2 regions of the Pseudomonas sp. MYb327 genome follow, and region 1 is predicted to be linked to the other one. Evidence: riboswitches for the same ligand, from Rfam matches in the RefSeq annotation. Region 1 holds a riboswitch; the other holds the start of a gene.
What was found. Region 1 has a riboswitch for cobalamin ahead of ABVN21_RS07420 (CbtB-domain containing protein). Riboswitches for the same ligand answer to the same signal wherever they lie in the genome.

Region 1 (3,559 bases):
TGCACAGGATCACCAGCTCGGCGGGGGTTTGTCCAAGGTCGGCAATGTTGTCATCCGACACGAAACCGCCGGGCTGGGTCCTGAGCAGGTGCATGACTTACACGCTGAGCGCGGCGCGCAATTGCGCTTCGAGCAACGCGGCATCCAGTGCCTGGCCGATCAACACCAGACGCGTCGTGCGTGCTTCTTCAGCGCCCCACTGACGGTCGAAGTGTTTGTCGAAACGCGTGCCCACACCCTGGATCAGCAGGCGCATCGGCTTGCTCGGGATCGCGGCGAAACCCTTGACGCGCAGGATGCCGTGCTGGACCACCAATTGGGTCAGCGCGTCCATCAACAGGCTTTCGTCGGATGCCGGCAGTTCGATGGAAATGGAATCGAACGCGTCGTGATCGTGGTCATCATGATCGTCATCGTCGTGGTGATGATCGTGATGGCTGTGGCGGCTATCGATGTGTTCTTCGGAACCGGCGCCGAGGCCGATCAGTACGTCCAGTGGCAAGCGACCGCTGCTGGCTTCGATTACCTTCACTGCCGGCGGCAATTCTTCGGCAACTTCCAGGCGTACACGGGCCAGGTCTTCGGGGCTGATCAGGTCGGCCTTGTTGAGGATCACCAAATCGGCGCTGGACAGTTGGTCGGCGAACAGCTCGTGCAGCGGTGATTCGTGATCCAGATTCGGGTCGAGTTTGCGCTGAGCGTCGACTTGATCCGGGAATGCGGCGAAAGTGCCGGCGGCCACGGCCGGGCTGTCGACCACGGTGATCACCGCGTCAACGGTGCAGGCGCTGCGGATTTCCGGCCACTGGAAGGCCTGGACCAGCGGTTTTGGCAGGGCCAGGCCGGAAGTTTCGATGAGGATGTGGTCGAGGTCGCCACGACGGGCCACCAGTTCGCGCATCACCGGGAAGAACTCTTCCTGGACGGTGCAGCACAGGCAGCCGTTGGCCAGTTCATAGACGCGGCCGTTGGCTTCTTCTTCGGTGCAACCGATGGAGCACTGCTTGAGGATTTCGCCGTCGATGCCCAGCTCGCCGAACTCGTTGACGATCACCGCGATTCGACGGCCCTGGGTGTTGTCGAGCATGTGCCGCAGCAAGGTGGTTTTGCCCGAGCCGAGGAAGCCGGTAACGATGGTGACGGGGAGTTTGGCCAGTGTTTTCATCGGATGCCCTTTGGCAAGGTGGCGGGCATTCGGGACGAGAACCGGCAACGCACAAGCGCGCCAGAAGCGTTCGCCACCGGATCACCCCGCCCGGTTGTAGTGAGAATCTGTATCGAGGCAGGTCTCCTGGCTGACGGTGTGCCAGTCACTTGACTGGCGTTCGCTGCGCCTTCCCGCGGGCTCAAGGCTTGAGCGTGCAGTGGCGTGGCAGCGAACATCACCGTTCACAGTTGCGGGGGCAGCCGCGGCATTGACCGCGTTCCCTTCTTAGCTTCGACAAACGCCGAAGAACCTCGAAAGCGCAAGGCTACGCATCGTATTGGGGCGGGTCAATGTCCGTGAGGCGCCCAACCTCCCCTGTGCCGCAAACGAGAACCCTTGCCAATTGACGCCCGCCCCTCGCCCATGCTCTCCTACGCACCTTGTTACGGGTGCCCTTCACAGGGTGAAACGGGAAACCGGTGAATCATGTGCTTTACTCAAAGCCATGTCAGTCCGGTGCTGCCCCCGCAACGGTAAGCGAGCGAAGCGTCAGATCCACTGTGCCATTGCGGCATGGGAAGGTGATGCTTGCAGGTCAAGGCTAACGCCTGCGCCCCTCGTGAGCCCGGAGACCGGCCCGCAACACAAAGTGACCAATACGATCACTGAATCAACAAACCCGCGGTGGGCGGGCGCTGTTCGAACCTCTGCGCGCTCGGTCGTGCCGGGTTCTGCTCGCGCTCTTATTCCCCCGCTGACAGCACAAAGGGAAGCGCCATGTCGATCATCAGCAGCACCGGCCACAGCACCACCGCCAGCAGCACCACTACCCTCACTCAACGCCTGACCGCCGCCATTTGTGCGTCGATCCTCGGTGCGTGCCTGGTGTATTTTGCCGGTTTCTCGCACATCGAAGCAGTCCACAACGCTGCCCACGATACGCGCCACAGCGCCGCGTTCCCATGCCATTGAGACCTGCCGACATGATCAAGCGTATTGCGCAAACTGCAGGTTTCACCGGTCTGTTGGCCGCCCTGCTGCTCACCCTGCTGCAAAGTCTCTGGGTGTCTCCGCTGATTTCACAAGCCGAAACCTACGAGAAATCGGAACCCGCCGCGGTTGAAGTCCACGAACATGCCGCTGGAGTCGCGGCTCACACCCACGATGCCGAAGCCTGGGCGCCGGAAGACGGCTGGCAGCGCGTGCTGTCGACCACCGGTGGCAACCTGGTGGTGGCTGTCGGCTTCGCCCTGATGCTCGCCGGTCTCTACACCTTGCGCGCGCCAACCAAAACTTCTCAAGGCCTGCTCTGGGGCCTGGCCGGTTACGCAACTTTCGTGCTGGCGCCGACGCTTGGCTTACCGCCTGAACTGCCAGGCACCGCCGCTGCCGATCTGGCACAGCGACAAATCTGGTGGATCGGTACGGCTTCCTCCACCGCTGTCGGCATTGCACTGATCGTATTCAGCCGCCACTGGCTGATGAAACTCTTCGGCGTGGCGATCCTCGCCGTTCCTCACGTGATTGGCGCGCCGCAACCGGAGGTGCATTCGATGCTCGCCCCGGAAGCCCTTGAAGCGCAGTTCAAAATCGCTTCGCAGTTGACCAACGTGGCATTCTGGCTGGCCTTGGGCCTGATCAGCGCCTGGTTGTTCCGCCGCAAAAGCGATGGTCCATACCACGCATGACGGATCCCGGCACAGCGCCGACCCTGGTGGTCGGCCTGGGCTGCCAACGAGGCTGTCCCGTCAGCACGCTACGAGCGTTGCTTGATCAGGCACTGCAAGCGCACCAAATAGACATCCATGAAATCACGGCCCTGGCGAGTATCGACTTGAAGCGTGATGAGCCGGCCCTGATAGAACTCGCTGAGCAGCTTGGTCTGGAAGTGATGTATTTCAGTAGCGCACAGTTAGCCGGTTATCAGCCGCAACTTAGCCATCATTCGGACATCGCGTTCGAGCGCACGGGCTGCTATGGCGTGGCGGAAAGTGCCGCGCTGGCCCTGGCTGAACAGCTTGATAATGCACCGGCGAAACTGCTCATCCGGCGACAAAAATACGCCCAGGCCACTCTGGCATTGGCTGGCGCGGCATAAAATCCCCGATAATCCGCGCATTCAATCATGAGCAATCTTCATCTGAAGCCTTGCCCAGCCCCTTTTTTCTCACAGGAACCGACGATGACCGTCTACTTTATTGGCGCAGGTCCCGGCGACCCGGAACTGATCACCGTCAAGGGTCAACGGCTGATTCGCAGCTGCCCGGTGATCATCTATGCCGGCTCGCTGGTCCCCGCCGCCGTGCTCGAAGGGCATCGCGCCGAACAGGTGGTCAACAGCGCCGAACTGCACCTGGAACAGATCATCGAATTGATCAAGACCGCCCACGACAACGGCCAGGACGTGGCGCG
Region 2 (3,559 bases), 840 kb from region 1:
GGCAACGTACAGGTCATTGCCCACGAGGGTCATGCCGAAGGGCGAGTTGAGGTTTTCCAAGAACACCGTGCGAGTTTCCGCGATGCCGTCGTGATCCTTGTCTCGCAGCAGCGTAATGCGATTCGGGCTGGGAACAGCCGCGCCGGCGCGCCCCATGACTTTCTTCATGACCCAGCCCTTGATGCCTTTGCCGTCATCGGGTTTGGGCGGGGCGTTGGTTTCGGCCACCAGCACATCACCGTTGGGCAGTACATAGAGCCAGCGCGGGTGATCAAGGCCGTCGGCAAACGCTGCCACTTGCGTGCCGGCAGCGGCGACGGGTTTTGCGCCCTCCGGCCAGCCGATGGCCGCGGCGATGTTCACTGTCGGGACCAGTGTCTTGTTCGGTTCTGGCAACTTGGGCGACGGGCCGGTGCCGTCGGAGACTTGCAGGCTGGAGGTTTCACCGCAAGCGGCGAGCCCTCCGGCGAGCGCGATAACGAGAACGAGCTGGGGCTTGCGCATACTGATCTTCCCTATGAATGCTGTGACCTAATCAATAGAGAAGCGAGGATGCGCGATGGTTCAACCGTCAGCCGCGAGCTTCCTTGAACAGTACGGCAATGCCGGGGTGGTAGTTGCCACCTTCGTTGCGCAATTTGCGGTAGGCGTAGGGGAAATACCAGGCCACGGCGCAGGTGTGCTCCTTTTGCAGGTCATCGACCATGTCTTGAAGTTCTTCCGGGGTGGCGCCGTGCTGGGTTTTTTGCGGGGCAACGAACAGGCAGCCGAGTTTCAGGTCGCTGGCGTAGCTGATCTTCCTGGCGTCGCTGGTGACATCGAGCAACGCCTGGGTCAGGTTCAAGCTGTTGACCCGTGGCCAGCGTTGCGTGGTTTGAAGCCAGGCCTTGGCGTCGGGTGTGGCGATGAATAGATCGGCGCGGCCGTTGCGTTCGCCTTCTTCGATCTGTTTGCGGGTGGGCGATTGTTGCAGGGTGATCATCTCTGCCGCCCACGCGGCAGCGGAGAGCAGGCCGAGGTTGGCTTTTTCATCCATCCAGTAAGGCGTTTCATTGTCGCCGCGCACGGCGTTGTAGCGGTCGATACAGTCAAACCAGCGTTCCAGCGCAGGGCGCAGGAATTCCAGCTTCGGATTGCTGATGATCATGCCTTGCATGGGGCTTACTCTTGTTATTATGTTTAAGGTTATGGCTCTTTGATATCACTGCTTCGAGTGTGGCACAAGATTGCCGTCAGTTTGTTGATCAACGGCAGTTATTCGCTCTCGAGTCCCGTCTTCAATTGACGCTCCACCCCCAACCCTCTAACCTTCGCGGCTTGTTTCAGGTGCTCTGTGGCTTGGGTCGACAGAGTGAAACAGGGAAGCCGGTGAGTGAGCGTTTTCAATCGATGAAACTCATGATCCCGGCGCTGCCCCCGCAACGGTAAATGAGTGAAAGGCTGCGCCTTGAGCCACTGTGTCGACTGACATGGGAAGGCGCGCAGCCAGGCCAACGCCGCTCATGAGCCCGGAGACCGGCCTGATCCATCCAAGCGGCATCACGGTGGGCGATGCCAGGCTTCTTGCCGTCTTTTCTTGTGCCTGCCCGCCGTTATCCAGCCTCAACGGAGAGCTCCCCCATGACTGATACCCCTGATCGTGACGAACGTCACCTGGCGCGCATGCTGCGCAAAAAAGCCGTGATCGACGAACGCATCGCCAACTCTCCGAATGAATGCGGCCTGTTGTTGGTGCTGACCGGCAACGGCAAAGGCAAGAGCAGTTCGGCGTTCGGCATGCTCGCCCGCGCAATGGGCCATGGCATGCACTGCGGCGTGGTGCAGTTCATCAAGGGGCGCAACAGTACGGGCGAAGAGTTGTTCTTCCGACGTTTTCCAGAACAAGTGCGTTTTCATGTGATGGGCGAGGGCTTCACTTGGGAAACCCAGGATCGCCAGCGCGACATCGCCGCCGCCGAAGCGGCGTGGGCGGTATCACAGCAATTGCTGCGCGATCCGTCCATCGGCCTGGTGGTACTGGACGAATTGAACATCGCCCTCAAGCACGGCTATCTGGATCTGGACCAAGTGCTCAGCGATTTGCAGGCGCGACCGCCGATGCAGCACGTGGTGGTCACCGGTCGTGGCGCCAAGCCGGAAATGATCGAATTGGCCGACACCGTCACTGAAATGGGCATGATCAAGCACGCTTTTCAGGCCGGGATCAAAGCGCAAAAAGGCGTGGAGCTGTGAATCAACCTCGTCATTGCCCGGCGGTATTGATCGCCGCGCCGGCGTCTGGTCAGGGCAAGACTACGGTCACCGCCGCACTGGCCCGTTTGCATCGCAATCAGGGGCGCAAGGTTCGCGTGTTCAAGTGCGGCCCGGACTTTCTCGACCCGATGATTCTCGAGCGCGCCAGCGGAGCGCCGGTGTATCAACTGGACATGTGGATGGTCGGCGAGCAGGAAAGTCGCCGACTGTTGTGGGAAGCCGCCGCTGAAGCTGACTTGATTCTGATCGAAGGCGTCATGGGTCTGTTCGACGGCACGCCGTCCAGCGCTGACCTGGCGCGGCACTTTGGCGTGCCGGTGCTCGGTGTGATCGACGGCACCGCCATGGCACAGACCTTTGGTGCGCTGGCCCTGGGCCTGGCGCGCTATCAGTCCGACTTGCCGTTTGCCGGCGTGTTGGCCAACCGCGTGGGCACCGTGCGTCACGCGCAATTGCTCGAAGGCAGTCTGACCGAAGGACTGCGCTGGTACGGCGCGTTGTCCCGGGAAACCGGAATCGAATTGCCCAGCCGCCATCTCGGACTGGTTCAGGCCAGCGAGTTGAATGATCTCGACGTGCGTCTCGATGCAGCGGCCGAAGCGTTGGCCAGCAGTTGCGAGGTTGCGCTGCCGCCTGCGGTGGAATTCGGCGCGCCGGATGTGATCGACGTCGAACCTCTACTGAGCGGTGTGCGCATTGCCGTGGCCCGTGACGAAGCGTTTGCCTTCACCTATGGCGCCAGCCTGGATTTGCTGCGGGAGATGGGCGCCGAACTGTCGTTCTTCTCGCCGATCCGCGACGCTGGTTTGCCGGAGGCCGACAGCTTGTATCTGCCGGGCGGCTATCCGGAATTGCACCATGTCGCGCTGTCGCAAAACACGGCGATGCTTGAGGCGATCCGCGCGCACCATGCTGCCGGCAAGCCGTTGCTGGCCGAGTGTGGCGGCATGCTTTATTTGCTCGATTCGTTGACCGATGTTGAAGGTACGCGTGCGGAACTGGTCGGTTTGCTGGCCGGTGATGCGGTGATGCAGAAGCGTCTGGCTGCATTGGCGCTGCAAGCGGTGGAACTGCCGGAAGGTTCGTTGCGCGGGCACACCTATCATCATTCGCTGACTACGACCGAGCTCGTGCCGATTGCTCGGGGCTTGAGTCCTAACGGCGGGCGTGGGGCGGAGGCGGTTTATCGTGAGGGGCGGATGACGGCTTCGTACGTGCACTTCTATTTTCCGTCCAATCCGTCTGCGGTTGCCGCGCTTTTTGCACCTGATCTGGAAACCGCTATCGCTGGCAAGCCAGCTCCCGC

Region 2: another riboswitch for cobalamin. It lies ahead of cobO (cob(I)yrinic acid a,c-diamide adenosyltransferase); the one in region 1 lies ahead of ABVN21_RS07420 (CbtB-domain containing protein).

What each region holds. Positions count from the first base shown of each region.
Region 1 covers NZ_CP159258.1:1,643,151-1,646,709, reverse strand. Annotated here, with positions in the region: gene cobN (cobaltochelatase subunit CobN) at 1-94, opposite strand, end outside; gene cobW (cobalamin biosynthesis protein CobW) at 98-1,165, opposite strand; cobalamin riboswitch at 1,264-1,476, opposite strand; cobalamin riboswitch at 1,578-1,803, shown strand; gene ABVN21_RS07420 (CbtB-domain containing protein) at 1,925-2,119, shown strand; gene ABVN21_RS07415 (CbtA family protein) at 2,131-2,835, shown strand; gene ABVN21_RS07410 (cobalamin biosynthesis protein) at 2,832-3,245, shown strand; gene cobM (precorrin-4 C(11)-methyltransferase) at 3,330-3,559, shown strand, end outside.
Region 2 covers NZ_CP159258.1:807,975-811,533, forward strand. Annotated here, with positions in the region: gene ABVN21_RS03680 (sorbosone dehydrogenase family protein) at 1-504, opposite strand, end outside; gene ABVN21_RS03685 (hypothetical protein) at 572-1,156, opposite strand; cobalamin riboswitch at 1,308-1,539, shown strand; gene cobO (cob(I)yrinic acid a,c-diamide adenosyltransferase) at 1,621-2,232, shown strand; gene ABVN21_RS03695 (cobyrinate a,c-diamide synthase) at 2,229-3,559, shown strand, end outside.